One region of the Paraburkholderia aromaticivorans genome, then DNA from elsewhere that is predicted to be linked to it. Evidence: predicted binding sites of a transcription regulator. Region 1 holds the regulator's gene; the other holds the start of a gene.
What was found. The regulator HrcA, encoded in region 1, represses chaperone genes, less so after heat shock. The targets are predictions, from matches to a motif close to TTAGCACTCNNNNNNNNNGAGTGCTAA.

Region 1 (15,138 bases):
ACGGATTGACCCATGACCTATTTGCAGGAAGCGAGCCGGAACGCCATCACCGTGCCGAAACTGCAGGCAATGCGCGACGCCGGCGAAAAAATCGCCATGCTCACCTGTTACGACGCGAGCTTCGCCGCGCTGCTGGATCGCGCGGGCGTCGACGTGCTGTTGATCGGGGACTCGCTCGGCAACGTGCTGCAAGGCCAGACGACCACGCTGCCCGTGTCGCTCGCCGACATCGCGTATCACACGGCTAGCGTGGCGCGCGCGCGGCCCGCGGCGCTGATCGTGGCCGACCTGCCGTTCGGCACGTACGGCACGCCGGAAGACGCGTTCAAAAGCTCGGTCGAGTTGATGCGCGCCGGCGCGCAGATGGTGAAGCTCGAAGGCGGCGAATGGCTCGCGGACACGGTGCGCTTCCTGGTGGAGAGGTCGATTCCCGTGTGCGCGCACGTCGGCCTGACGCCCCAATCCGTGCATGCGTTCGGCGGCTTCAAGGTGCAAGGCAAGACCGAGGCGGGCGCGACGCAATTGCTGCGCGACTCGCTCGCCGTGCAGGTGGCCGGCGCGCAGTTGATCGTGATGGAAGCAATCCCGACACTGCTCGCGAGCGACGTCACGAAACAATTGCGTATTCCGACGATCGGTATCGGCGCGGGACTGGATTGCTCGGGTCAGGTGCTGGTGCTCCACGACATGCTGGGCATTTTCCCCGGCAAGCGGCCGCGCTTCGTGAAGGATTTCATGCAGGGGCAGCCGAGTATTCTGGCGGCCGTGGAAGCGTATGTCCGCGCGGTGAAGGACGGCGCGTTTCCAGGACCTGAGCACACGTTCTGAGCTTCAACCAATAGAAGATCGGGCAAAACGGGGGGATTCGCGCCCGTTTCGGCTTATATCCGATATGGCCTGTAAAGGCCCGCAAAGCATTTGTCTTTCTTCGCAGACCGGCCGAGACGGCTCAGCCGGTAACGGCTCACGCTCACTCAGTCCACGAGCCGCGCCGGCACCGCGCCTCGCAGCGCATTGCACACCATCAACGCTTCGGCGTTGTGCAGATCGGTGCGGGTCAGCACACGTTCGGCGGCCTGCAGGCCCGACTCTTCCTCGAGCAGAACGCCGCGCATCACACCAGGCAACACGCCCGACGCAAGCGGCGGCGTCCACCAGCGGCCAGCCATCTTCACGAACACATTCGACCGGCCACCTTCGGTCAACTCGCCCTGCGCGTTAAAGAACAGCGTGTCGAACGCACCCTTCGCTTCGGCTTCGCGCCAGCCGCGATCGTATTCGGCGCGGCGGGTGGTTTTGTGCCGCAGCAGCAGGTCGGCGGCGTCGGTTGCCGCGAAAGCGTGATCGGGTCCGAGCAACACGCCGACAGTCGATTCGGCCAACGGCGTCAGCACCGCCGCGGTGAGGTGCACCGTGCCGTTCTTGCTCAACGCAAGCCGCATGCGATGCGGCGTATTTGCCGGCAGCGACGCACACTTCGCCGCGACTTCCGCGCGAATGGCGTTTGCGTCGTCGAGTCTGAAGCCGAGTGCCGCCGCACTCGACGAGAGTCGCGCAAGATGACGCGACAGATGCCGCACGCCGTCTTCGCGCGTCGCGTACATCGTTTCGAAGAGTTCGAAACCCGGCTCGGCGCCGGTCAGAAAGCGGGCTTTCAATTGGCACTCCGCGTATTCGTCGGCGGCGACGCTGTCGAGCACGATGCCCGCGCCGATACCCATCTTGCCCGCCAGTCGGCCGGTTTGCGTCGACCGGCTCAACGTCAACGTGCGGATCGCAACGGAGAGGCAGAAGTCGCCACAGGCGGTTTCGTTCGCGGCGGACGCGCGGTTGTCCGCCCCCGTGGTGTCGGCGTCCGTTGACGGTGCGTCCAGCCAGCCAATAGCGCCCGTATAGAGCCCGCGCGGCGTGCTCTCCAGTTCGTCGATCAACTGCATCGTGCGATGCTTCGGCGCGCCCGTGATCGAGCCGCATGGAAACAGCGCACGCAGGATCCCGGCAAAAGAGGTGCCGGGCCGCAACGCCGCATGCACGGTCGAGGTCATCTGCCAGACCGTCGCATACGGCTCGACCGAAAAGAGAGCCGGCACCTTGACCGAGCCTGTTTGCGCCACCCGCGACAGATCGTTGCGCAGCAGGTCGACGATCATCACGTTTTCGGCACGGTTTTTCGGATCGCTGCCGAGGAATTCGGCGGCGCGCCGGTCCGCCGCCGGGTCGTCGGAACGCGGCGCCGTGCCTTTCATCGGCCGCGCATGCAGCGTCTCGCCCTGCTTTTCGACGAAGAGCTCTGGCGAGCACGACAATACCCAATCGCCGCCCGGCAACGCGATCAGCGCACCGTACCGCACCGGCTGACGCGCTCTGAGCCGCCGATACAGCGCGACAGGCGGACCGAACACGTCGAAGCCGAGCCGGTACGTGTAGTTGACCTGATAGGAATCGCCCGCGCGCAGAGCCTCGTGGACCGCCTCGATCGCCGTGTTGAACTGCGCCGGATCGACGCTCGCGCGCACGTTGGCCGTGCCCGCCACCGAGGGCTCGGCCGCGCCCTGGTCACGTGCCATGAGCCACGCGTCGACCTCTTCACGCGAACGCTTTTCGCAACGTTCGAACAATAAAAAACGCAGCGTGGCATCGCCACGCTGCGTTTTCAGAGACCAGTGCGCCTCGGCGCCGAGGAGATCCCGGCCAAACTCATAGTCGGCGAGCACGACGGCATGCGAACCACGCCGGGTTTCCGCCGCCACGCTCTCGCACACGGCTTCGAGTTGCGCCGCATCCGCACACACCCATTCCTGCACAAATCCCGTGTACAGACGACTCGAAGGGCGCGCCGGCGTCGCGTCGCAATCGTCGAGCAATGCGAAAACCGCGCCGTGCTCATCTGCCGTCATGCTTACCGCCACATTCGAACTGTCATTAATCGAAGAAGCTCTTCACCCGGTCGAACCAGCTCTTGCTTTGCGGGCTATGCCGCGACCCGCCCTCGACCAGCGCCTTTTCGAACTGCTTGAGCAGATCGCGCTGCGGCTCCGTGAGCTTGACCGGCGTTTCGACTTGCACGTGCACGTACAGATCGCCGGCAATGCTCGAACGCAGGCCCTTGATCCCTTTGCCACGCAGACGGAACGTCTTGCCCGATTGCGTGCCTTCCGGCACCGTGAAGCTGGCGCGCCCGGCGAGGGTCGGCACTTCGATCTCGCCGCCGAGCGCCGCGGTGGTGAACGGAATCGGCATCTGGCAGTGCAGATCGTCGCCGTCGCGCTCGAACACCGAGTGCTGCTTGATGTGGATCTCGACATACAGATCGCCCGACGGGCCGCCGTTGATCCCCGGCTCGCCATTGCCGGCGGAACGGATACGCATGCCGTCGTCGATACCTGCCGGGATCTTCACTTCCAGCGTCTTGGTTTCCTTCACCTTGCCCGCGCCGTGGCAGTGGCCGCACGGGTCGGGAATGTAGGTGCCGGTGCCGTGACACTTCGGACAGGTTTGCTGAATGCTGAAGAAGCCCTGCGACATCCGCACCGAACCCGAACCGCTACAGGTCGGACAGGTTTCCGGCTTGGTGCCGGGCTTGGCGCCCGAACCGTGGCAAACCTCGCACGACACCCAACTCGGCACGCGAATCTGCGTGTCGTAGCCGTGCGCGGCCTGTTCCAGCGTGATTTCCATGCTGTAGCGCAGATCGGCGCCGCGATACACCTGCGGGCCCGCGCGGCCGCCACCGCCACGTGCGGCGCCACCGGCCGCCTGGCCGAAGATGTCGCCGAAAATATCGCCGAATGCGTCGGCAAAACCGCCAAAGCCTTGCGCTCCGGCACCGCCCATGTTCGGATCGACGCCCGCGTGGCCGTACTGGTCGTACGCGGCACGCTTTTGCGAGTCCGACAGCATTTCATAGGCTTCCTTCACCTCTTTGAAATGCCCTTCCGCATCCTTGTTGCCCGGATTGCGGTCGGGGTGGTGCTTCATCGCGAGCTTGCGATAAGCCTTCTTGATTTCGTCGTCGCTCGCGTTCTTTGCGACGCCCAGAACCTCGTAGTAATCCCGTTTCGCCATATCGGTTCAACGCCACTCGCGCAATGCGACGCGGTGGCTCCTCTTGAATGCTGGAGTCTAACGACTCGTCCGGCCGCTGTTTCATGCCCTTTCAACATGGCCTGAAAACAACGCCCTCCATAAAACAAATGTGCCCGGAGAGCCCCGAAAGGCTCGCCAGGCGCGATAACCGCTTTCGCACGTTCATGTCGCCCGGTTGGACGCAATCCCTTGTGCAGCCGGGCCGCACACATTGCTGTGTGCGGCTTTACGGTCGAAATGCGACCTGGCTTTAGTCTTTCTTGACTTCCTTGAACTCGGCGTCGACCACGTCGTCCTGCTGCTGGCTCGCGCCACCCGCCGATGCACCCGCGCCGCCCGCACCCGCCGCGCCTGCTGCCGCCGCTTCCGCGCCTTGCGCAGCCTGCATGTCCGCGTACATCTTCTCGCCCATCTTCTGCGAGGCGGTGGCCACCACTTCGATCTTGGCTTCGATCGCGGCCTTGTCGCTCGAACCGCTCTTCAGCGTTTCTTCGAGGTCCTTGAGCGCGGCTTCGATCTTTTCCTTCTCGGAAGCTTCCAGCTTGTCGCCGTATTCGGTGAGCGCCTTCTTCGTGCTGTGGACCAGCGCGTCGCCCTGGTTGCGGGCATCGGCCAGCTCACGCAGCTTGTGATCTTCTTCCGCGTTCGCTTCGGCGTCCTTCACCATCTTCTCGATTTCGGCTTCGGAAAGACCCGAGTTCGCCTTGATCGTGATGCGGTTTTCCTTGCCGGTCGCTTTGTCTTTCGCGCCGACGTGCAAGATGCCGTTCGCGTCGATGTCGAAGCTCACTTCGATCTGCGGCGTGCCGCGCGGTGCCGGCGGAATGCCTTCCAGGTTGAACTCGCCGAGCAGCTTGTTGCCGGCTGCCATTTCGCGTTCGCCCTGATACACCTTGATCGTCACGGCGCCCTGATTGTCGTCGGCCGTCGAGTAGACCTGTGCGTGCTTGGTCGGGATCGTGGTGTTCTTGTTGATCATCTTCGTCATCACGCCGCCGAGCGTTTCGATGCCGAGCGACAGCGGGGTCACGTCGAGCAGCAGAACGTCCTTGCGGTCGCCCGACAGAACCTGGCCCTGGATCGCAGCACCAACGGCCACGGCTTCGTCCGGGTTCACGTCACGGCGCGGGTCCTTGCCGAAAAATTCCTTAACCTTTTCCTGCACCTTCGGCATGCGGGTCATACCGCCGACCAGAATCACGTCGTCGATTTCGCCGACCTTCACGCCTGCGTCCTTGATCGCCACGCGGCAAGGTTCGATCGTGCGTTCGATCAGCTCTTCAACCAGCGCCTCCAGCTTCGCACGCGTGATTTTCAGGTTCAAATGCTTCGGACCCGATGCGTCGGCCGTGATGTACGGCAGGTTGATTTCGGTTTGCTGGCTCGACGACAGCTCGATCTTGGCCTTTTCAGCCGATTCCTTCAGGCGTTGCAGCGCGAGCACGTCTTTCGACAGATCGACGCCCTGCTCTTTCTTGAACTCGCCGATGATGTAGTCGATGATGCGCTGGTCGAAGTCTTCACCGCCCAGGAACGTATCGCCGTTCGTGGACAGCACTTCGAACTGCTTTTCACCGTCGACGTCCGCGATTTCGATGATCGACACGTCGAACGTACCGCCGCCCAGGTCATACACCGCGATCTTGCGGTCGCCCTTCTCGTTCTTGTCCAGGCCGAAAGCCAACGCGGCCGCGGTCGGTTCGTTGATGATCCGCTTCACTTCCAGACCGGCGATGCGGCCTGCGTCTTTGGTGGCCTGACGCTGGCTGTCGTTGAAGTACGCGGGAACCGTGATCACGGCTTCCGTGACCGGCTCGCCGAGGTAGTCTTCAGCGGTCTTCTTCATCTTGCGCAGCACTTCCGCCGAAATTTGCGGCGGAGCGAGCTTCTGATCGCGCACTTCGACCCATGCGTCGCCGTTGTCGGCTTTCATGATCTTGTACGGCATCAGGCCGATGTCTTTCTGCACTTCTTTTTCTTCGAAGCGGCGGCCGATCAGACGCTTGACCGCGTACAGCGTGTTCTTCGGGTTCGTGACCGACTGACGCTTCGCAGGCGCGCCGACGAGAATCTCGCCGTCTTCCATGTAAGCGATGATCGACGGCGTGGTGCGCGCGCCTTCCGAATTCTCGATCACCTTGACCGAATTGCCTTCCATGATCGCCACGCACGAGTTGGTCGTGCCGAGGTCGATGCCGATGATTTTGCCCATTTTTACTAATCTCCTGACTTTGATCGCTGCGGGAAGCGCCTTGTTTGCCCAGCTGGCGGTAAGGCGATCCGCTCTCAATTCCTACCTGCACTCAACATAAGTGCGTCCGCATCGTTTTCAAGACCTCTTTTACGATGCGGTCTTTAATTTTTTTCAATCGGCCGAACTTTCGGCCGGATTTGTTCCATCAAGGTACTCGCCGGCGGTTTTTGCGGCATCGATCGCCCGGATCTTCTCCCGCGCAGCCGCGACCGCGGCCTCGAACTGCCCGAGGCCATGCCAGCCGGTTGCCCGGCCGAGCCGCTTGCCGCGGTAAAAGAAGAACCACGTGGGCACGCCGTGCAGCAGGAAGCGCCGGCCCAGTTCGCGATGCTCGTAAACGTTGCTGTGAAACCATTTGAGACCGAGCGCGCGAATCGCGTCCGGCTGCGCCAGCATGGCTTTCTTGGCGATCTCGCAGTTGTAGCAGTCGAGACCCCAGAAGAACACCACGGCCAGTTGGTCCCCCGCCTCGGCGAGCCCGGCGTCGAATGACTCGGCGCTGAGCTCCTGCATTCCGAAGGCGGCGAATGCGGAGGCGTCGACGGGAATGCTGGCCATGGCAATGCCTGCCGGACGTAGCGGCTTACAGAAGCCCTGTGCCGATTACTTCGGGGCAGCGACGGTCACGAGTGCCGGACGCAGCACCCGATCCGCGATCACGAAGCCTTTTTGCAGCACGGCCACCACGGTGTTCGGCTCCTGGTCGGCCGGAACCATGGAAATGGCCTGATGGCGGTGCGGGTCGAACTTCTCGCCAATCGGATTCAGGGCGACCACGCGACCCTTTTCCAGCGCGCCCGTGAGTTGGCGCAGCGTGAGTTCGACGCCTTCGCGCACCTTGGGCAGATCGTCGGACGAGTGGGCGACGGCGGCTTCCAGGCTGTCGATCACCGGCAACAGATGCTCGGCAAAAGTTTCAATCGCAAACTTATGAGCCTTGGCGACGTCTTCCTGAGCGCGGCGGCGCACGTTTTCGGTCTCGGCCTTAGCCCGCAGGAAGCTTTCCTGCAATTCGGCGATCTTCGCCTGAGCCTCGGCCAAAGCCGCTTGCTCGGCGCTCGCCGGCGAGTCGGTCGCCGCGTTCGCGGCCGCTTCCTGCTGAGGTGCCGCAGCCTCGGCGGCCTGGCGCGCGGTTTCGTCGGCGGGCGTGGGATTCTGGCTCGTCGGGTTCTCTTGCGTGTTTTCCATGTCGCTGAAAGTCGTTAAATGAGTAAAAGCCAACGGTGGCGGCCGCGCATCCAGGCTGACGCGATTTGTGCGTTGCAAAATCGCGACAGACTACTTCGCGAGCCACCGCAAATCAACACGGCAGATGAGGCCGGAAAGAACCATTTCAAGCGGTTCTACCGGATCTTTTCGCACCAAGGCTGGGCGGCGGAAATGCCCGGTTACAACCATTAATGCGACGCAATCAGATTGAGATTGAGTGCGGACGGCAAGTGGCCTATGCTCCAACAAAGCACCGGAAAAGACGCGTTAACCCTAATCTGACGTAAGCCTTTCCGACATATTGCAATTTCACCCGATTCGCCCGTCTTTATCCTGAACCTTCCCGAGGGGAGTACCGTGAAACTGACCTTTGCAATCTCGGTGGTCGCATTGGTTCTGATTGCGGGCACCACGACCATCTGCATGTCCGGGGCTGTCAACGACCGCACTACCGAATATGGTGGCGTGCACGCGACCATGGAACAATTGTTCAACCCCCACCTGAAAGTTTGTCGATAGTGCGCCGGTCGCGTTTGGTCGGTCGGCCGTGCAATGCGGCCGCCGGTTCGCGATACGTCTTGCGCCGCTCCTGTTCGACCTGCCGCTTCACCTTGCTCTCCTCGGTTTCCGCATAAAGCGTTTGCGCGATGCTCGCCGGGCCACGCACGTCGCACACGCCCAGCACCGCCACCTGCCAGACAATCCGTTCGATCTCGACCTCGACCAGGTCGCCGACCCGCACGTCTTTGGCCGGCTTGACACTGACGCCGTCAATGCGCACATGCCCTTTTTCGACGGCCGCCGCCGCGAGCGAACGCGTCTTGAAAAAGCGCGCCGCCCAAAGCCATTTGTCGATGCGTAGTTTCGCGCCCGCTTCGGTCGAAATCCGGTAGTTCATGAGCCCGCTCAAGCTCCCGTCGTATGCGGTACGGGCAGCGCCTGCACCGGCCAGCCCTGCAGATTTTGCGCGACGATTTCGCCCAGCGCGGCAATCCACGCCTGCGAGGCGTTCAGGCAGGGAATCCGATGGAAATCCTGGCCGCCCGCATGGAGGAACTCGTCACGCACTTCCATGCCGATTTCCTCGATGGTTTCGAGGCAATCGGCAGTAAAACCCGGACAGAACAGATCGGCGCGCCGCACGCCCGCCGCGCCCAACTCCTTGAGCGTGGGCGCGGTATACGGCTGCAGCCACTCTGCCTTGCCGAACCGCGACTGGAAGGTGATGCGGCACTCCACCGGCGTCAGTTCGAGCGCCTGCATCAGCAGCGCGCCGGTTTGCTGGCATTGCTCGTGATACGGATCGCCAAGATCCAGCGTGCGTTTGGGCACACCGTGAAAACTCAGCACCAGCTTGTCGCCCGAGGCGAAATCCGGCCGGCCGTGTTGATGCCAATAGTGATGAACCTGCGCGGCAAGCGCCGCAATGTAGGCCGGATGATCGGCGTACTGGCGCACCGTACGGATTTCCGGCTGATTGCGCATGCGCTTGAGGGCCGAAAAGGCCTCGTCGAACGCGGTGGCGGTGGTGGACGACGAATATTGCGGATACATGGGCATCAGCAGCACACGTTCGGCGCCGGCCAGCTTGAGCTGGTTCAGCATGGCCGGAATGCCCGGCGTGCCGTAGCGCATCGCGTAATCGACGAGCACCGTGTAGTCGTTCAGTTGCAGCAGATGGCGCAAGCCTTCGGTCTGCTTCTCGGTGAACACGCGCAGCGGTGAGCCTTCGGGCATCCACACCGTGGCGTACTTCTTGGCGGAGGCGCGGCCGCGGAACGGCAAGATCAGCAGGCGCAAGATGATTTGCCAGAGCAGCGCCGGAATTTCGACCACGCGCGGATCGGAGAGAAACTGCGCGAGATAGCGGCGGACCGCGCGCGGCGTCGGCGCGTCGGGCGTGCCGAGATTGATCAGCAGCACCGCGACACGATGTGACGTGGCGTTCTGAGAAGGCCGCTCGAGGTCGAAGCGCATAGGCAGCAGGGGTAACCCGTGTAGGCGGAGTATCGGTTCAGGTGGAAACCATTATAGCGGCGTGTTTCATGCACCGGTCCGCCGGACACCCCTGGCCATTCGGCCAATTGGCAAGCCGCGCGCCGTCACGCATTATTTGCGGCAGAAACCGGCGCGGCCGGGAGTCGAAGAAAGCTGTTTCTACTGCTGGCTCAGAGTCAGGGAAAGCAGGCGTGCGGTAATGTCCACAATCGGAATCACGCGGTTGTAGGCCATGCGGGTCGGTCCGATCACGCCCAGCGTGCCGACGATCTTTCCGTTCACCTCGTAAGGCGCGGTGACCACGCTCATTTCCTCGATCGGCACGAGGTTCGACTCGCCGCCAATGAAAATCTGCACGCCGGCCGCGTGACTCGACACGTCGAGCAATTGAAGGAGACTAGTCTTTTGGTCGAACACATCGAACAGCTTGCGCAGGCGCGCCATGTCCGACGACAGGTCGGCCACTTCGAGCAGGTTGCGCTCGCCGGAAATCAGCACGGTCTCGCCCGTGTCGGCTTCGTCCGTGCTGGCCGTGACGGCGGCGTGCATCAGCGTGGTCATGTCGCCGCGCAGTTCGTCGATTTCTTCGCGCAGGCGGCGGCGCACGTCGTCGAACGAGAGGCCCGCGAAGTGCGCGTTGATGTAGTTGGAGGCTTCAACCAGTTGCGACGGCGAGAAATCGCGCTGGGTCGCCATGATGCGGTTCTGCACGTCGCCTTCCGGCGTGACGATGATCAGCAGAATGCGCTTGTCGGACAAACGCATGAACTCGATCTGCTTGAACACGTGGCTGCGCCGCGGCGTCAGCACCACGCCCGCGAACTGCGACAGATTGGACAGCACGCTTGCCGCCGCAGCAACGACTTTCTGCGGCTCACCCGCCTGCAGCGTGGTCTTCACGGTGCGCATCACCGCTTCTTCGTCGGCGGCGGACTCCACCGTCAGCATGGTATCCACGAACAGGCGGTAGCCGCGCGGCGTGGGAATGCGGCCTGCGGAAGTATGCGGACTGATCACGAGCCCCAGGTCCTCGAGGTCGGACATCACGTTGCGGATGGTTGCGGGACTCAGTTCGAGGCCCGAATAGCGCGACAACGTGCGCGAGCCGACCGGCTGACCCTCGGCGATGTAGCGCTCGATCAGCGTTTTGAGGAGGGTTTGTGCGCGAGGATCTAGCATGACGGAAAATTTTAGCTCAATGGCACGACTACCGCGAGCGCTAGGGGCGCCCATCCCTGACGAACGCGCCACCGCTTGCCGCTGCGGCACGTTGCCTTCGGTCCGGCCCGTTGGCCGGCGTTCAGCCCGGCGCGTTGCGGATCATCGCGCGGACCACCGGGCGGACCGCCTTCCGGGCCGCCCGGCGGCCGGTACCTCATTGCACTTTAACCGGCGCGCATGTCATCAAGGCTTCACCATTCTAACGATAATCGCGAGATGCGCTGGCGGCCCGCGCGGGCCGGGCCGCCACCGGGGTCTGTCTACGGTTCTTTTCAGGCCCTACCTATGGTGTAATGCCGGCATGCAAGTGACCAGCCAGTTCAAGACCGTCGCGCTCGTCGGGCGCAACAATACGCCGGGCATCGCCGAGCCGTTGACCGCGCTCGCCTTGTGCATCGCAAAGCGCGGCTTCGAGGTCGTGTTCGAAGCCGACACCGCCGCCGAGATCGGCGTCACCGACTACCCGGCGCTGCGTCCCGCCGAGATCGGTGCGCGCGCCGACGTGGCCGTGGTGCTGGGCGGCGACGGCACCATGCTCGGCATCGGCCGCCAGCTGGCGCCATACCGCACGCCTTTGATCGGCATCAACCACGGGCGGCTTGGCTTCATCACCGACATTCCGATCTCCGACATGCGCGAGATCGTGCCGCAAATGCTGGCCGGCAATTTCGAACGCGAAGAACGCGTGCTGCTCGAAGCGCGCATCATGCGCGACGGCACCCCGATCTATCACGCGCTGGCCTTCAACGACGTGGTGGTCAACCGCAGCGGCTTCTCGGGCATGGCGGAACTGCATGTCTCGGTGGACGGCCGCTTCATGTACAACCAGCGCTCGGACGGCCTGATCGTGGCTACGCCCACCGGCTCGACCGCCTACGCGCTGTCTTCGCAAGGGCCGATTCTGCATCCGCAGTTGCAAGGCATCGTGCTGGTGCCGATCGCGCCGCACGCGCTGTCGAACCGTCCGATCGTGCTGCCGGACGATTCCAAGGTGAGCATCCAGATCGTCTCGGGGCGTGAAGTGAACGTCAATTTCGACATGCAGTCGTTCACCTCGCTCGAACTGAGCGACACGATCGAAGTGCGCCGCTCGCGCCATACAGTGCCGATGCTGCATCCGGTCGGCTACAGCTACTTCGCCACGCTGCGCAAGAAGCTGCACTGGAACGAGTACCCGTCGCACGAAGAAGACCCCAAGCCCTGAGCGGCAAGGACACCCGGAACGCGAACGCCGCCGCTGCCGAACCCTGACTACCCAGCTCACCAGACGACCTCCATGCTTCGCCACCTCTCGATACGCGACTTCGTCATCGTCGCCGCGCTCGATCTCGAATTCGACAGCGGCTTCACTGTTTTCTCCGGCGAAACCGGCGCCGGCAAGTCGATCCTGATCGACGCGCTGGCGCTCGCGCTCGGCGCCCGCGCCGACGCGAACGTCGTGCGCACCGGCGAAAGCCGTGCGGACATCACCGCCGAATTCGAGACTCACGCGCAGCTCGAGCACTGGCTCGACGAGCAGGCGCTCGGCACGACCGGTGCCGACGGGCATCACGGCAGCACCGTAATGCTGCGGCGCGTGGTGGATGCCAACGGCCGTTCGCGGGCCTTTATCAACGGCACGGCCGCGACGCTCGCGCAGTTGCGCGAGGTCGGCGAAATGCTGGTGGATATTCATGGCCAGCACGCGCACCAGTTGCTGATGCGTCCCGACGCCCAACGCGAACTGTTCGACACGCACGCGGGCCTGTCCGACACCGCGGCGACCGTCACGCGGGCATGGCGGGCATGGCGCGAAAAGGTTCAGGCGGTCGAGCACGCGCAAACGCGCGACCGTGAGCTGCAACTGGAGCGCGAGCGGCTCGCCTGGCAGCTCGCCGAACTGGACAAGCTCGCACCGCTGCCCGGCGAGTGGGAAGAGGTCAACGCCGAGCATCGGCGGCTGTCGCATTCGGCCAATCTGATCGACGGCGTGCAAGGCGCACTCGGCGCGCTGTCCGAATCGGACGAGGCGATGATCACGCATCTGTCTTCGATCGTGTCGAAGGTGCGCGATCTGGCGGAAATCGATCCCGCTTTGAACGACGTACTCGCCGCACTCGAGCCGGCCGAAATCCAGCTGCAGGAAGCGGCTTATTCGTTGAGCCATTACGCGCAAAAGCTCGAACTCGATCCGGAGCGGCTGGCGCAGGTCGAAAAGCGCCTCGACGCATTGCATTCGGCGGCGCGCAAATTCCGTCTGCAGCCGCAAACGCTGCCTGAGGAACACGAGGCGCGTCGCGCGCAACTGGCCGCGCTCGACGCGGCCGCCGACCTCGACAGCCTGCACGCCGCCGAAGCCAAGGCCAGGGAAGACTTCCTCACCGAGGCGAAGAAACTGTCCAAGGCGCGCGCCAAGGCGGGCAAGGCACTGGGCGCGGCGGTCACCACGGGCATGCAGGAACTGTCGATGAAAGGCGGCAGCTTCGAAGTCGCGCTGGTGCCGCTGCCCGAAGGTGGCGCGCATGGGCTCGAACAGGTCGAATTCCGCGTCGCCGGCCATGCCGGAGTGCCGCTGCGGCCGCTCGCGAAGGTCGCCTCGGGCGGAGAACTGGCGCGGATCAGCCTCGCCCTGGCGGTGATCGCAAGCGCCGCGAGCCCCACACCCACGCTGATTTTCGACGAAGTGGACACCGGTATCGGCGGCGGCGTCGCCGAAGTGGTCGGGCGGCTTCTGCATCAGCTCGGCCAACAGCGCCAGGTGCTATGCGTTACGCACTTGCCGCAAGTCGCCGCGCGCGGCGACCATCATTTCCAGGTGGCCAAAGCGGGCAACGGCAAAGGCGGCACGGTCAGCAGCGTGAACTCGCTCGACAAGGCGAGCCGCATCGAAGAAGTGGCACGCATGCTCGGCGGCCTGGAGATCACCCCGACCACCCGCAAGCACGCGAAGGAAATGCTGGCGGCCTAGTTTTTCGCGAGACGGGGGACATCCCCCGTCATCCGTCGCGATCAACCCGCGCCTTCAGCCAAACACGCGCTTCCACAGCCCCAGCACGGCTTCACGCTCGGTCGCCACCAGCGCCGGCTCGACCCGCGCCTTCTCCATCCCGTCGAGCCGCAGCTGGTGTTGCAGCTTGCGGTAGGTGCGATACGCCGCGCCGACCGTCTCCGCTTCCGCCTCGCTCATCAGGCCGAAGCGCGACACTTCCCGCAGCAGCGCAATGTTGCCGGTATTGCGGATCAGTTCGGGATCGCTCGCCGCGTGCAACAACACCCAGTACTGCACGGTGAATTCGATATCCACCATTCCGCCGCGGTCGTGCTTCAGGTCGAAGAGCGCCGTATGGTTCGGATGTCCGGCCTCCACGCGCTCGCGCATCTCGACGATCTCCGTGGCGAGCGACGCCGCTTCGCGCGGCGTGGTCAGCACCTGTTCGCGGATGGCCTCGAATTTCGCGCCGATCTCGGCGTCGCCCGCGCAGTAACGGGCGCGGCTCAATGCCTGATGCTCCCACACCCACGCCGTATTGGCCGCGTCGCCCTCGCGCAACTGGTAACGGCGAAACGCGTCCAGATCGGTGACGAGCAGACCCGACTCGCCATTCGGCCGCAGCCGCAAGTCCACGTCGAACAGGGTGCCCGCGCCGGTGGCGGTGGTGAGCCAGGTGATCAGGCGACGCGTGTAGGTGGAGTAGACGTCGGCCGCGGCATCGTCGGGGTCGTCATAGAGAAAGATCACGTCCAGATCGGATGCGTAACCCAGTTCCTTGCCCCCCAGCTTGCCGTACGCGATCACCGCGAAGCGCGGCACATCGCGATGGCGCTTCGGCAACTGCTTCCAGACGGCTTCGAGCGTGACGTCGAGCACCGCGTCGGCGAGTTCGGACAGCCGGTCGCTCACGTGTTCGACGCTCAGCTTGCCAGCCAGATCGATCAGCAGAATGCGGAACACTTCGGCCTGATGCGCGTGACGCAGCAGGTCCATCTGCTGTTCCACACCGTCGGCGGCGGCCAGACGCAGGCGCAAGGTGCGCTTGAATTCAGGCCAGTCGAACGGACTGTCCATCGCCTCGTCGTCGAGCAGTTCGTCGAGCAATTGCGGATGCCGGATCAGATAGCCGGCCGCCCAACGCGAACCGCCGAGCACCGAGAGCACGCGATGCAGCGCCTGCGGATATTCGGTCAGCAGCGCCAGATAGGCGCCGCGCCGGCTCACCGCCTCGAGCAGGTCGAAGAAGCGCGCCACGGTATCGCCGCGCCGTTCGGCGGGCTCGAGCGTGCGGGCGGCTTCAAGCGCACGTTGCGCGACGATGTCGAAACGCTGCCGGCTGCGCTCGGCCAGCCCCGCGTAGCGCGACGACTGCCAGACCGCGCGCAGCCGCGCCAGCAGT
Region 2 (15,138 bases), on a different replicon from region 1:
ACTACCGACATCTATCCCGCCGACTTCGGCTGGACACCCGACTGGGAACATTTCGAAGCACGCCCCACGTGGTATCACAACATGAGTTCCGTGATCGATGCCGGACCCTGCGTGCGCACCAATCAACTCGACTTCGACGACGAAGTCACCTTCACGACTCGCCAGAAACTCTTCGACATCGCACGCGAACGTCATGCCGGAAAAGATGCGAGACCGTTTTGCCTCGTCGCCTCGCTCACGCATCCGCACGACCCGTACGCGATTCCACAGAAGTACTGGGACATGTATCGCGATGAAGAGATCGACATGCCCACGTTTCGCGATTCGTTCGACGAGGCCGACCCGCACTCGAAACGTCTGCGCCATGTATGCGAAACCGACCGCACGCCGCCCACCGAACAGCAGATCCGTAATGCGCGCCGCGCCTACTACGGCGCGATTTCGTACGTCGACGATCAGTTCGGCGCGATCCTTGAGGCGCTCGAGCAATCGGGACTCGCGCAGGACACGGTGATCGTCGTGACCTCGGACCACGGCGAGATGCTCGGCGAGCGCGGCCTCTGGTACAAGATGACCTTCTTCGAAGGCGGCTGCCGCGTGCCGTTGATCGTGCACGCGCCGCAGCAATTCGACGCGCATCGCGTGCGGGCCTGCGTCTCGCATCTCGATCTGCTGCCCACGCTGGTTGAACTGGCGCGCGGCGCGCCACCGGCCGTGTGGCCCGATTCGCTCGATGGACAAAGCCTTCTGCCGCATCTGCAAGGCGGCCAAGGCGGGCACGACGAAGCCATCGGCGAATATCTGGCCGAAGGGGCAATCGCGCCGATCGTGATGTTGCGGCGCGGCCGCTTCAAATTCATTCACACGCCCGCGGATCCCGATCAACTGTACGACGTGGCGGCGGACCCGCTGGAGCGCGAGAATCTCGCCGCGCGTGGCGAATACGCCTCACGGGTCGCGGCTTTTCGTGACGAGATCGCGCAACGCTGGAACCTCGCCGCGCTGCACAACGAAGTGTTGCAAAGCCAGCGGCGGCGTCATTTTCATTTCGCAGCCACGACACAGGGCACGGTCGCATCATGGGACTGGCAGCCGCTCGTCGATGCGAGCCAGCGTTACATGCGCAATCACATCGATCTGGATACGCTCGAAGCGATGGCGCGCTTTCCCGCCGTCGCGCACTGATTCTCACTCTGCCAGTCCACCCCACCTCACGAACAGGAAGCCGACATAATGAAAAAGCTCTTCAATCAGGCGGTAACCGGCGTGGCGCTGCTGTGCGCGTCGGCCACATTCGCATTGGCCGCCGAGCCGCAGTCGTGCACGCAGGTCAACATGGCGGGGCCGGGATGGACCGACATCGACGCGACCAATGCGATGACCGGCGTGCTGTTGAAGGCGCTGGGCTACAGGCAGAACGTGGCGAATCTGTCGGTGCCGATCACGTATCAAGGCTTGAAGAAAGGGCAGATCGACGTGTTTCTCGGCAACTGGATGCCGGCGCAGGCGCCGGTCGTCAAGCCGTTCGAGGAAGAAAAGTCGATCGAGGTCGTGCATCCGAATCTAAGCAACGCCAAGTTCACGCTCGCCGTGCCCGACTACGTGGCGGCCTCCGGCATTCACTCCTTCGCTGATCTGGCAAAGAACGCCGACAAGTTCGACAGCAAGATTTATGGCATCGAGCCCGGCGCGCCGGCCAATCAGAACATCAAGAAGATGGTGGACGACAAGGCGTTCGGGCTCGGCAACTGGAAGCTTGTCGAGTCCAGTGAAACCGGCATGCTGACACAGGTGGAGCGCGCGGTGCGCGAGAAAAAATGGATCGTCTTTCTCGCGTGGGAACCTCATTTGATGAACACCCGCTTCAAACTCACCTACCTCGACGGCGGCGACCAATACTTCGGGCCCAACTACGGCGGCGCTACCGTCAATACGGTGGCGCGCAGCGGTTATGCCGAGCAGTGTCCGAATGTCGGCAAGCTGTTCAGGCAACTCACGTTCAATGTGGATCTGGAAAACGGCGTGATCACGGAAGTACTGGAAAAGAAGACCCCCGTGGACGCAGCCGCGGCGCAAGCGCTCAAGCGTCACCCCGAATTGCTGAAGTCGTGGCTCGACGGCGTGACCACGGCGAGCGGCGCCAATGGCTTGCAAGCCGTGCAAACCGCACTCGGCGTGAAATAAGCGCGCATTCCTAACCATGAGGTCGCGCGACGACAGATTTATGTCGCATCCGGTCGAATCCTCGCCAATCTGGCCTCGTATTCTTGATCCGGCGATATGGATGTGACTGGTCATCACATGTATCGCCGATAGCCTCAATCCGTTTTACTCGGTCTTAGCCGGTTTCGAACTGCCCGTCATGCGAGAAGCGCCGCGCGTTGGTCTACAGCGCGCGGCAGGGATCGCTTTATCCAACGAAATACGCAGGCAAAGAGCAGGGGAGAATTAGATGAAGAAGAGCAATGCCGTCAGCCTTTCGGGACTCGCTATCGCGGCAAGCGCCATCTGCGCGCCAACGGCGGCCCATGCGCAAAGCAGCGTCACACTGTACGGCATTCTGGATGCCGGCATTACCTACGTGAACAATGCCGGTGGTGCCCACCAGTTCAAATTCGACGACGGTATTTCATACGGTAACCGGATCGGTTTCAAGGGCGTCGAAGATCTCGGCGGCGGTCTGCAGGCCGTGTTCGTACTGGAGTCGGGTTTTCACCTGGGCAACGGGCAGCTCGGATTCGGCGGAGCGGAGTTCGGCCGCCAGGCTTATGTCGGCCTGAAGAACAACTGGGGCACCCTGTCGCTGGGTAACCAGCTCGACATGACCGAAGAGTTCGTCTACCTCTACAACATCTCGTCATGGGCGAGCGGCTACGCGATTCATCAGGGCGACTTCGACCGGATGAACGGTGACCGGTTGCCGAATTCGGTCAAGTTTCTCTCCAACGACTACGCGGGCTTCTCGTTCGGCGGCATGTATTCGTTCGGCAATACCGCCGGCGACTTCCACAACAAGAGCGCGTGGAGCGTGGGCGCGCGTTACGAGCACAGCGCGTTCAACATGGGCGCGGCCTATACGCAGCTGAACAACCCCTACGGCATCTATGCATTCGACCCGTACGCGATGATCGGCACGCGCACGTTCCTCGGCAAGCCGACCGTGTCCGTCGATCCGGCCACCGGCGCGGTGACGGATCTGTACAGCTCGACGGCGTTCCCGGTCGACAAGCAGGGGGCGTTCGCAGTGGGCGCGGCCTATACGATCGGCAAGGTCATGTTGAGCGGCGACTTCACGTACACGACGATCAAGGGTCTCGGCGAAACCTCGCATATGCAGGTCTATGAGCTGGGCGCGTCTTACACGTTCACCCCTGCGTTGATGCTGTACGGCGGGTATCAGCACACGCGGTTCGAGGGCAATCACTGGAACCAGGGCTCGCTCGGGCTGCACTACCTGTTGTCCAAGCGCACGGACGTCTATATTTCCGGCGATTATCTGCGCGCCTCCGATGGCGTGAACGCGGTGATCGGCTACAGCTTCACGCCGTCCTCGTCGAACACGCAGAGCGATGTGCGGATCGGCATGCGGCATTCGTTCTGACAGGCAGCGAAGGGCGGTCTTCCGTGTGACGGAAACCGCTCGCTCCATCACGATGTGCGTTCGAGCTGCTTCTTGAACGTCTCGATCAGCGCCCGCACTTTTGCCGGCGGATGGCTGGTGGGCGGAAACACCGCCTGAATGCTCGCGGGTTCGCTCGCCCACTCGGGCAGCAGGCGGATCAGCCGGCCCGCGGCGACATCGGCGCCGATCGAGAAATCCGTCAACAGCCCGAATCCGCCGCCGGCGAGGGTCGCCGAGCGGCACGCATTGGCCGTGTTCACCAGAAACGCGTTTTCGCAGCGCACGCTTTCGGCGTCGCCGTCGCCGTTGCGCTCGCCATTGCCGCGTCGCAATTCGAGCGTCAGCGGGTGCGGCAGAACCGTCAGCGCGCAATAGGGCATGGCCGACAGTTCGGCGGGCGTTTGCGGCTCTCCCCATATCTCGACGAACTCCGGGCTCGCGACGATCCACTTGACGAAGCTGCCCAGCTTCACCGCACGGTAGTTGGAATCGGCCAGCCGGCCGAGGCGGATCGCCACGTCGATGCCGTCCGCGATGAGATCCACATATTGGTCGGTGCACAGCAATTCGACATTGAGCTGCGGATGCGCGCGGCGCAGTTCGACGAGTGCCGGCGCGACCGCCAGCGAGCCGTAATCGATCGGCGAACTGACGCGCAAGGTGCCGCGCACGGGCGCCGCTTCTCCGCCGATCGCCGTCAGCGCTTCTTCCGTGGCGCGCAGGATCTTCACGCTGGCGTCGTAGAACGCGCGGCCCGGTTCCGTCAGACCGAGCCGGCGGGTGGTGCGGACCAGCAGGCTCGCGCCCACCTCGGCTTCAAGCCGCTGCATGTGCGTGCTGACCATCGTTTTGGCGAGGCCCAGACGCGCTGCCGCGGCGGTCAGCGAGCCGGCCTCGACCACCGCGACGAAGATCGCCAGCCGGTTCAGGTTTACGTCGCGTACGTCGGCCATGGTGGATTGTCCATCTTCGATTGATTGTGTTTCCCGGATTATCGGGCTTCTGCGAAGGCGCTCGTGCGCATTATGCTCGCTCCATCCCTTAACGCTTCATGGAGCCTGTTATGCCCGCTGCCCAACCCGCCCAGCCGATCCGCCTGTACACAACGCCGCTATCCGGCCATGGGCATCGGGTAAAGCTCTTTCTGACGCTGCTCGGCCTGCCGTTCGAAGTCGTCGAGCTGGATATGAAGGCCGGCGAGAACCGCAAGCCCGCGTATCTGGCGCTCAACCCGTTCGGACAGGTGCCTACGATTCAGGACGGCGAAGTGACGCTGTTCGATTCGAACGCGATTCTGGTGTATCTGGCAAAGCGTTACGGCGACGCCTCGTGGTTGCCGGACGACCCGCTCGGCGCTGCCGCGGTGCAGCGCTGGCTGTCGCTCGCGGCCGGGCAGATCGCATACGGCCCTTGCGCCGCGCGGCTCGTCACCGTATTCGGCGCGCCGCTCGATCACGAGAACGCGAAGAAGATCGCCGCGAAGCTGTTCGAGGTGCTCGACCGTGAACTCGCGGACAAGCCGTTCGCGGCGGGCAATCAGGTGACGATTGCCGACGTTGCGGCGCACACCTATATCGCGCATGCGCCGGAAGGCGGCGTGTCGCTCGAACCGTATCCGAACATTCGTGCGTGGCTGCGCCGTGTCGAGGCGTTGCCGCGGTTCGTCGCCATGCCGTCGACGAAGGCGGGGCTGCTCGCCGGGTGAGCAGCCGATACTTGACGTCAACGGAGTCCGACGATGTCCACGTTTATTCCTTTGAATGGCTGGGGCGCCGATGCCTCGCCGTTTCACGCGGCCGAACTCGCCGCCCAGCAGCGCGCGGGAGTGAGAAGCCAGGCGGAGTCGTCGGGACGCCGTGGAATCCGCCGCGCCATGCCGGACCAGCATCGCCAGTTCTTCGCCGGGCAGCCGTTCATGGTGTTCGGCGGTATCGACGCGCACGGGCAGCCGTGGGCGACCATGCGCGCGGGCGCGCCGGGTTTCGTGTCGTCGCCGGATGCGCGCACGCTGCGTATCGAAGGCGGCGTGCTGGCCGGGGACCCCCTGGCCGGCAGCTGGCGCAAGGGCGCGATGATCGGAGGTCTTGGGCTGCAGCCGCAGACACGGCGCCGTAACCGGATCAACGGTGTGGTGACCTCCGTGGACGGCGCCGCGTTGACGCTCGAGGTTCAACAGAGCTTCGGCAACTGCGCGAAGTACATCCAGAGCCGGTCGCCGAGCTGGGTGGAGGGCGGCGCGTCCCGGTCTTCCACGCCGCCGGACATAGCGGCGCAACTGAGCGACGCCGACCGCGCGTTACTGGCGAGCGCGGATACGTTTTTCATCGCGAGCGCGAATCTTGACGAGGACGCGGGTCTCGCTCGCGGCGTCGACGTGTCGCATCGCGGCGGGCCGCCCGGTTTCGTGCGTATCGACGATGAGCACACGCTGACGACGCCCGACTTCAGCGGCAATAACTTCTTCAACACGATCGGCAACCTGATCCACGATCCGCGCGCCGGCTTGCTGTTCATCGACTTTGCGAGCGGTGATCTGGTCTACGTTGCGGCGGATGCGGAAGTCGTTTGGGACGGCGCGGAACTGGCGGCGTTCGAAGGCGCGCAACGGCTCGTGCGTTTTCATGTGCGGGAAGTGCGGCGCAGCCGGGGCGCATTGCCGTTTCGCTGGTCCGACGTGGAGTTTGCCCCGCAGTTCGCTGCGGCGCTGCGCAAGCCGGTTGTGGCCTCGCCTTGGCGCACGCTCAAGGTTGCCGCGGTAGTCGATGAAACGCCGTCGATTCGTTCCTTCTACTTCGAATCGATCGACGGTGCGCCGTTGCCGCCGTACAAGCCGGGGCAGTTTTTGCCGATTCGCGTGCCGGCGCCGGGTTTCGACACACCGCTGACGCGAACCTACACGCTTTCCGACGCGCACGATCCGCAGCGGTATCGGATCAGCGTCAAGCGCGAAGGCGTCGCCTCGAACTGGTTGCACGAGCATCTGGTTGCCGGCGTGCAGATCGAAGCCATGAAGCCGCGCGGCGCGTTCATCTACGCAGAAGACAGCGCGCGGCCCGCCGTTTTCATTTCGGCCGGCATCGGCATCACGCCGATGATCGCCATGCTCCGGCATGCGTTGGCGGCGTCGCGCGATAACGGCGCGCAAGCGCGGCGGCTTTTTTTCTTTCACGGCGCGCGCAACGATCGCGAACGTCCTTTCAGTGTGGAGTTGAAGCAGATCGCGGCACGCAATTCGGCACTTTCGCTGCATCTTTTCGATAGCGCTGGTTCAGGACCGGCCGGCGGCGTATCGCGTGGACGCATCAGCATCGATGCATTGAAACGCGCGCTGCTTTTCGACGACTACGATTTCTATCTGTGCGGGCCCGAGTCGTTCATGCGCGACCTCTACGAAGGACTGCGTGGCTTGAATGTCGCGGATGAGCGTATTCGCTTCGAAGCGTTCGGTCCGGCGAGCGTCAGGCGTACGCCGGCGAGGGACGAGACAAGCGCACGGGATGCGCCGGTGCAAGGCGCCGAAAGCGTACCGGTGACGTTTGCGCGTTCGGCGCGCACGATCCCGTGGCTTCCGCGCGACGGCAACCTGCTGGAGCTTGCCGAAACGCACGGCATTGCCGCGCCGTCGAGTTGCCGCTCGGGTGTGTGCGGTACGTGTTCGACGCGTGTGCTGGCGGGAAAGGTTGAGTACGAGGGTGAAGTCGAAGCGCAGATCGAACCCGGTGCGGCGCTGATCTGTATGTCGCATCCGGCTGCGGCGGATGCCGGTGGGGATGCAGGGGTAACGCTGGACCTCTGATCGGCGAGCGATAGCGCCGGCCGATATCACGCGCGAGACGTCAATGCGTCGACTCGCGGACATCGGCGCCTGACAGGCAGCGTAGTGCCCGATCGCCGTCGCTACGGGCCGCGGCCTCGATCGGAAAGGTTTCCTTGCTGAACGCCACCACCTTGAATCCGGACCCCGCTGCGCGCGGCGTCGTAATACCCCAATGCCATCCGCCGTCCTGCTCGAAGACATGCAGAACCGGTGTGTTCGAACCGTGTAAAGCCTCATGAGTCGTCATGGCACATTCCTCCGTCGCAGCACGACCGTGAGCGCAAATCGCAGACTCCTGACCCGAGTTTAGCCCTATTTTGCTGCACCGCAATATTTAGTTTGTTGCAGAAACGCTGAATGAGTGTGCGAGAGCCGCGGCCAGCACGGGAGGCGCGGATTAGAGCAGGCGTACCAATACGCTCGAAATGATGACGGGTGGGCTAAACCGGGGGCGCCGGGCCACGATTACACAGCGGTGTCCACATCATTGGACGCGTCCTGACGGTGTAGCTCGACTCGCGGATGCAAGCGAACGGACGAACGAGCGTTCACACCAACGGACGTGAAATGCCAGGATTGCGATAACTGCTATGGACACGCATCGTGGCCTGTCACGCCCGCGTGAGGAAAGCGGAAACGCAACGGGCCGGTTCGCCGTGAAGCGCAACCGGCCCGTGCTTCCTGAGTCAATCGCCTGGTGTCAGGCGGGTGAGGCGAGTTCTCAGAAATCAAGCCCCGGGCTGCCCGCGCCAGGACCGCCTGGCTGACCCGCGGCCGGCGCATCCTTCGGTGCTTCGTGAACGGTGGCGTCGGTGGTCAGCAGCAGCCCGGCTACCGAAGCCGCGTTCTGAAGCGCGGTGCGCGTGACCTTGGTCGGATCGAGCACGCCCGACTCGACCAGATCGCCATATTCGCCGGTCTGGGCGTTGTAGCCGAAATTGCCCGTGCCTTCCGCCACCTTCGCGACCACCACGCTCGCTTCTTCGCCGGCGTTCGTGACGATCTGGCGCAACGGTTCTTCGAGCGCGCGCAGCACGATCTTGATGCCGGCGTCCTGATCCGCATTCACGCCCTTCAGGCCGCTGATTGCATGCCTCACGCGAATCAGCGCGACGCCGCCGCCAGGCACGATGCCTTCTTCGACGGCTGCACGCGTGGCGTGCAAGGCGTCGTCGACGCGGTCCTTCTTTTCCTTGACCTCGATTTCGGTTGCGCCGCCCACCTTGATCACCGCCACGCCGCCGGCCAGCTTCGCGACGCGTTCCTGCAGTTTTTCACGGTCGTAGTCGGAAGTCGCTTCCTCGATCTGCACGCGGAGCTGCTTGACGCGTGCTTCGATATTCTTGCTGTCGCCCGCGCCGTCGATCACGGTGGTGTTTTCCTTGCCCACTTCGATGCGCTTGGCCTGACCCAGTTCGGCGAGCGTCGCTTTATCGAGCGACAGGCCGGTTTCTTCAGCGATCACTTGACCGCCTGTCAGGATCGCGATGTCTTCGAGCAGCGCCTTGCGACGGTCGCCGAAGCCCGGCGCCTTCACCGCCACGGTCTTCAGAATGCCGCGAATGTTGTTCACCACCAGCGTGGCCAGCGCTTCGCCTTCCACGTCTTCCGCAATGATCAGCAGCGGGCGGCCGGCTTTCGCGACCTGTTCGAGGATCGGCAGCAGATCACGGATGTTCGACACTTTCTTGTCGTGCAGCAGCACAAATGGGTTATCGAGTACCGCAACCTGCTTGTCCTGATCGTTGATGAAATACGGCGACAGGTAGCCACGGTCGAATTGCAGACCTTCCACCACGTCGAGTTCGTCGTCGAGCGACTTGCCGTCTTCCACGGTGATCACGCCTTCCTTGCCGACCCGGTCGATTGCTTCCGCGATGCGCTGGCCGATCGACTCTTCGCCGTTGGCCGAAATCGTCGCGACCTGCGCGATTTCCTTGCTGGTGGTGGTCGGCTTGCTGATCTTCTTCAGCTCGTCGATTGCGGCGACCACGGCCTTGTCGATGCCGCGTTTGAGATCCAGCGGGTTGAGGCCCGCCGCGACGTATTTCTGACCTTCGCGCACGATGGCTTGAGCGAGCACGGTCGCCGTGGTGGTGCCGTCGCCCGCGGCGTCGCTGGTACGCGACGCGACTTCCTTGACGAGCTGCGCGCCGATGTTCTGCACACGGTCGGACAGTTCGATTTCCTTCGCCACCGACACCCCGTCCTTGGTGACGATCGGCGCGCCGAAGCTGCGTTCGAGCACCACGTTGCGGCCTTTCGGACCCAGCGTGACCTTGACCGCATTGGCGAGAATGTTGACGCCTTCGACCAGCCGCGAGCGGGCGACGTCGCTGAAGATGATTTCTTTTGCTGCCATGGTTAGACGCTCCGTTCGTTATTGAGTGACGACTGCGACCACATCTTCTTCGCGCAGCACGAGCAGTTCATTGCCGTCGACCTTGACCGATTGCCCGGCGTATTTGCCGAACAGCACGCGTTCACCGACTTTCAGATCGGGCTCGATGCGTTTGCCGTCGCTATCGCGCTTGCCCGGCCCAATGGCGATCACTTCGCCCTGGTCGGGTTTTTCCGCGGCGCTCTCGGGAATCACAATGCCCGAAGCGGTTCTGTTTTCCTGGTCGAGACGCTTGACGATCAGGCGGTCATGCAAGGGACGTAGGCTCATGGTTCGATTTCCACGGTTAATTTCTGGCACTCGTCGTTGGTGAGTGCTGACCGGGATCGAGTATAGAAACGAGGCGTGCGTTGCTCCAATAACGGATTCATCGATCCTTATCGGCAATTCGCATTTCACAATCGCGCATATTCATAGCTCGATTCGCTGGTCTTGCGCGGAGAGCCGCGTCCCTATACTGGTCCGTCATATCGGCATGGCCTGACGGCGCGCCGGATCAATCTCCCCACTCAAACCAGGCGGATCGAATGCGATCCGTGCGTTTTTTATAAGGAATCAACGCATGCAGGTCTCTCAGGACACCACGGCGCGCGCCAGGCTCGAAGCGGCACTCGCCGGGTTGCCGGCACTGGCTCAGGCGATTGGCGAAGACGCCGCGCAACGTGAGGTGCGGCGCGAGCTGCCATTCGACGGCTTCAGGCTGTTTCGCGAATCCGGTCTGGGCGTGCTCCGTTTTCCGGTCGAGTGGGGCGGTCTGGGGGGAAGCCTGGAAGATCTCTTTCACGTGATCGCCACGCTGGCCGCGCATGAGTCGAATGTGGCGCACGCATTGCGGATTCACTTCGACCAGACCGAGCAATTGCTGTTATCGCCGCGCTCCAGCTTCAACGACACGCAGATCGAACGCATACGGCAAGGGGCGATCTTCGGCGGTGCGTCGACGGAGCTGGGTACGGCGAGGCCGGGCGAAATCGTCACGAAGCTCGCGCGCGACGGCGAGCACTTCCGCGTGACGGGCAGAAAGTATTATTCGACCGGCACCGCATTCGCCGACTATGCACGGATCAACGTGCAGGACGAACGCGACGAGAAAGTGTCGATCGTGATTCCCGTGTCGCGCGAAGGGTTGCAGGTACTCGACGACTGGGACGGCATGGGGCAGCGCATGACCGCAAGCGGCACGCTCGTGCTCGACAACGTGCAGGTCTTTTCTCACGAGATCGCGACACGCGGCTATACGTCGCTTGCCGGCCGGCATGGCAGCGCAGTGCGGCAATTGCATCTGGTGACAGTCGCGGCGGGGATCGTGCGGAACATTCTCGCGGATGCGCGCCGCTATGTGACGCAATACGGCCGGCCGGTGCTGCATAGTCCGGCACCGTCGGCGCGCGAGGACGGTTTCGTGCAGCAGGTGGTCGGCGATCTGGCGGCGCACAGCCTGTCGATCGATGCGCTGGTGGCGGCCAACGCACGCACGCTCGACCGCTCGGCGAATGCAATCCACAGCAGCGCGCCCAATGCGGAAGAGCTGGTGCTGGAAGGCGCGCTGGCCACCGCAAAAACGCAACTCGTGGTCAGCAAGCTGGCGCTTTATGCCGGCGAGCGTCTGTTCGAGATTGGCGGGGCATCGGCCACTGGCCGCGCTCATAATTTCGACCGTCATTGGCGCAATCTGCGCACTATCTTCAGTCACAACCCGTTGCTGCACAAGGCGCGCGTGATAGGCGACTACGAGCTGAACGGCGTGACCACGCATCTAACCGAAGGCCGCGTGTTCTAACGCACTGCGCGCCATTCACCTCCTTGATCGAACAGGGCACACCATGAGCCGAGATCTGCTGTTACTGCTGGAGCCGGGTTTTACCGATCCGGACCATCCGGGCGAGCGCTTTATCTGTCCGGATGGCGCACCCATCGAAGGTTTACTGGCGAGCGACCCCGCGCGCAACGCCCGTCTCGACATTCGCCGGCTGCCGTTCCCGCGACCGCGTGCCGAGCTGATCGAGGCGCTGGACGCCGAACACCAGAGCCTGCCGGTGCTGATTCTCGGTGACGGGCAGCCCGCGCCCGCCGATGCCCAGACGCTGGGCAACCGGCGTTTCGTCACGGATACGCGCCGCATTCTCGATCTGCTCGCACAGCGTCACGGTTTCCCCAAAGTGCACTGACGGAACTGAAGCGGGGTGCATGCCGTTGACGCGTCTCGATGCGATAACGGCATGCACCCCGATCCGGTAGTCGACCGGGGTCTTCTGCTTTGCTTCAGAACAGATGCTTGATACCGGCCGAGACAGCCACCTGGTTGCTGGTGGTGGACGGCGTCAAATAGCCGATTGCCGCGACCGCCGGCCGTCCCAACGAGTCGGTGCCGCTCGCGTGCTGATAAGCGCCGGTCACGTAAATGTCGGTTGCTTTGGAAAGCGAATACGCCGCGCCAAGGTTCAACTGTTCGTATTTGGCGCTCTCCTTGCCGTTCACGCTGCCGCCTTCCGTATAGTCGAATGACGTGCCGAATCGCAGGAACGGCGTGGCCTGAAAGCGCAGGCTCGCACTGACGGTGCTCAGCCTCGTCGAGCCGCTATAGTGCAGCGTGTTCAACGACGAGTTCGAGCCCAGTCCGCGGAATTGAGTGGTCGAGTAGGCCGCGCCGACAATCGCGCGGCCGGCCGTGTAGGTTGCCGCCACGGAAATCGTTTGTTGCGTGTTCGCCGATGCGAAGCCGGCAATGGCCGGATTGGATTCGGCGGCCGTTGCCGAACCTGCCGATCCGAGGTTATTGCCCGTGGCGCTCGCATTGGCATTGGTGCCGTATAGCGAGGTATTCGGATTGCGCGCATTGACGATCGACGCCGCGATCGCGAACGCTCCGCCCGTGTAGCTGGCGCCGGTGGACCACAGCTGATTCTGCGTGACATTCCCAGCCACGCCACCCACGCTGTACAGCGCGCCGAAACGCAAGCCGTTGAAGGAATCCGAGAGGTACTTGAGCGAATTGTTGATCCGGTGGGTGAAGTTCAGATTGTCATAGTCGGCCGGATGAATCGCGAGGTTGCCCCAGTACCATCCGTAGATCAATGGCGACACGAATTCGACCGAGGTGTCGCCCTGGCGCCCCAACGTGAACGTGCCGTAGCGGCCGCCATTCACGCCGACCCACGCCTGGCGCCCGAACTCCGTGCCGCCTTGCCCGATTGCGCCGTTGTTCACACTGAAGCCGTTCTCAAGCTGGAACAGGGCCTTCAATCCGCCGCCCAGATCTTCTACGCCTTTCAGACCCCAGCGACTCGACGCGAGGCCCGACGACCCGCTATCGAATTGCGCCACCTGTGAGCCGCCTTTGGGTTTGCCGGAGGGCGACGTTGCAGCCGTCTGTGCGTTATTCGAGTACGTGACATTGCCGGTCACGATCCCGTACAGCGTGACGCTGCCTTGAGCACTGGCCGTGCCGGCCATGAGAGATGAAACGCTGAAAGCGAAGAGCAGTTTTTTCATGGTTGTTTGAATCGTTTTTGAGGACGTGTCGGAGAAGTGATTGCCCGGGGAGAATCTTCAATCGGGCGAGAAACGATAAGCAAAACGAATCGATGAAACAAACAATCAAATTCGATATGGATATCGACGATTTATCTCGACTGCGCGCTAAAACACCGATTTTTTAGCGATAACGCGAGCACCGGAAAATAGATACGCAATCCTTATTTGTATGCTGGCGCAACGGTCGTCCCGCGACGTAACGAAAGGAAAGGCGACAACCGCCAATGGGCCTTTCCTCCGCACAGTGCTTTGCATATGCATAACGATTGGTTCTTTTACCGGCATTGCCGCTTTATCGTGTGCGCTGCGGCAGCAGCATGGCCGACACGACAACATTCCATTCGGCCGGCGAGGCCCGAAACATCGGCATAAGGATCTGGATTACATGGCACGGTTGAATCGACGCGAATTTCTTATTTCATCGGGCGTGGCGCTCGCGACGGCCGGCATGCCGGCGCTGGCGCTCGCCCAGGGCGAGGCCGGCGCACCGAAACGGGGCGGCACGCTGAACATGTTGATCAATCCGGAGCCGCCTGTGCTCGTGTCGATCTTTCAGACCACCGGACCCGCGCTCGTCGCGAGTTCCAAGGTGCTGGAAGGCTTGCTGGCTTATGACTTCGACTTGCGCCCGAAACCGCAATTGGCCACCGCGTGGACCGTCAGCCCCGACGGCCTGAAGTACACCTTCACCCTGCGGCAGAACGTGAAATGGCACGACGGGCAACCATTCACGTCGGCCGACGTCGCGTTTTCGATCGATCTGCTCAAGTCGGTGCATCCGCGGGGCCGCAGCACGTTTGCGAATGTGACGAGCGTCGCCACGCCGGACGCGCGCACCGCGGTGATCGAGCTGTCGAAGCCGGCGCCGTATCTGTTGAAAGCGCTGTCGGCCGGCGAGTCGCCCATCGTGCCCCGGCACCTGTATGCGCAGGGCGATCCGCTATCCAATCCCCACAACAACGCGCCGATCGGCACCGGGCCGTTCCGTTTCAAATCGTGGACGCGGGGCGCCAACATCGTCTATGAGCGCAATCCGGACTACTGGGACGCGGGCAAGCCGTACATCGACAGCCTCGTGTTCAAGGTGATTCCCGATGCGGCCGCCCGTTCCGCCGCGTTCGAAACCGGCGCGCTCGATCTGGGCGGCGAGAATCCGGTGCCGCTCACGGATCTGCCGCGCCTCACGCAATTGCCGCAACTGGCGCTCGAAACGCGCGGCTATCGCTTTCTGGATCCGCTCGCCGAGATCGACTTCAATCTCGATCATCCGATCCTCAAAGACCTGCGCGTGCGCCAGGCCATCGCCCATGCGATCAATCCGCAGGTCGTGCAGCGCACGGTGGCCTATGGCTATGCCGACGTGTCGCCCACGCCGATCACACCGGGCTCGCCCTATCACGATGCCAGGCTCGCACCGTATGCGTTCGATATCGGCAACGCGGAAAAGCTGCTCGACGCCGCGGGCTATCCGCGCAAGGACGGCGGCGTGCGCTTCCATTTGACGCACGACTTCCTGCCGTACGGCGACATGTACCGGCGCCAGGCCGACTACGTCAAATCGGCGCTCGGACGTGTCGGCATCGACGTCACGGTTCGCTCGCAAGACCTGCCCGCGTTCCTGAAGCGCGTGTACGCCGATCGCCAGTTCGATTTCACGAGTATCGGCGTCAATACGCTATTCGATCCGAGCGTGGGCGTTCAGCGTCTCTACTGGTCGAAGAATATCCGTCCGGGTGTGCCGTTTTCAAATGCGCCGCACTACAG

Region 2: the regulator HrcA is predicted to act here: its motif matches at 10,134-10,160, upstream of CJU94_RS21695 (co-chaperone GroES).

What each region holds. Positions count from the first base shown of each region.
Region 1 covers NZ_CP022989.1:577,024-592,161, forward strand. The annotation lists gene panB (3-methyl-2-oxobutanoate hydroxymethyltransferase) at 13-828, shown strand; gene pabB (aminodeoxychorismate synthase component I) at 975-2,897, opposite strand; gene dnaJ (molecular chaperone DnaJ) at 2,923-4,065, opposite strand; gene dnaK (molecular chaperone DnaK) at 4,337-6,298, opposite strand; gene CJU94_RS02560 (thioredoxin family protein) at 6,452-6,898, opposite strand; gene grpE (nucleotide exchange factor GrpE) at 6,944-7,528, opposite strand; gene CJU94_RS02570 (RNA-binding S4 domain-containing protein) at 8,040-8,447, opposite strand; gene hemH (ferrochelatase) at 8,456-9,526, opposite strand; gene hrcA (heat-inducible transcriptional repressor HrcA) at 9,707-10,726, opposite strand; gene CJU94_RS02585 (NAD kinase) at 11,070-11,972, shown strand; gene recN (DNA repair protein RecN) at 12,045-13,715, shown strand; gene glnE (bifunctional [glutamate--ammonia ligase]-adenylyl-L-tyrosine phosphorylase/[glutamate--ammonia-ligase] adenylyltransferase) at 13,770-15,138, opposite strand, start outside.
Region 2 covers NZ_CP022990.1:424,850-439,987, forward strand. The annotation lists gene betC (choline-sulfatase) at 1-1,185, shown strand, start outside; gene CJU94_RS21660 (choline ABC transporter substrate-binding protein) at 1,234-2,184, shown strand; gene CJU94_RS21665 (porin) at 2,453-3,601, shown strand; gene CJU94_RS21670 (LysR family transcriptional regulator) at 3,649-4,575, opposite strand; gene CJU94_RS21675 (glutathione S-transferase family protein) at 4,686-5,327, shown strand; gene CJU94_RS21680 (pyridoxamine 5'-phosphate oxidase family protein) at 5,361-7,418, shown strand; gene CJU94_RS21685 (hypothetical protein) at 7,459-7,686, opposite strand; gene groL (chaperonin GroEL) at 8,161-9,801, opposite strand; gene CJU94_RS21695 (co-chaperone GroES) at 9,820-10,110, opposite strand; gene CJU94_RS21700 (acyl-CoA dehydrogenase family protein) at 10,403-11,620, shown strand; gene CJU94_RS21705 (DUF3088 domain-containing protein) at 11,664-12,008, shown strand; gene CJU94_RS21710 (porin) at 12,103-13,332, opposite strand; gene CJU94_RS21715 (ABC transporter substrate-binding protein) at 13,760-15,138, shown strand, end outside.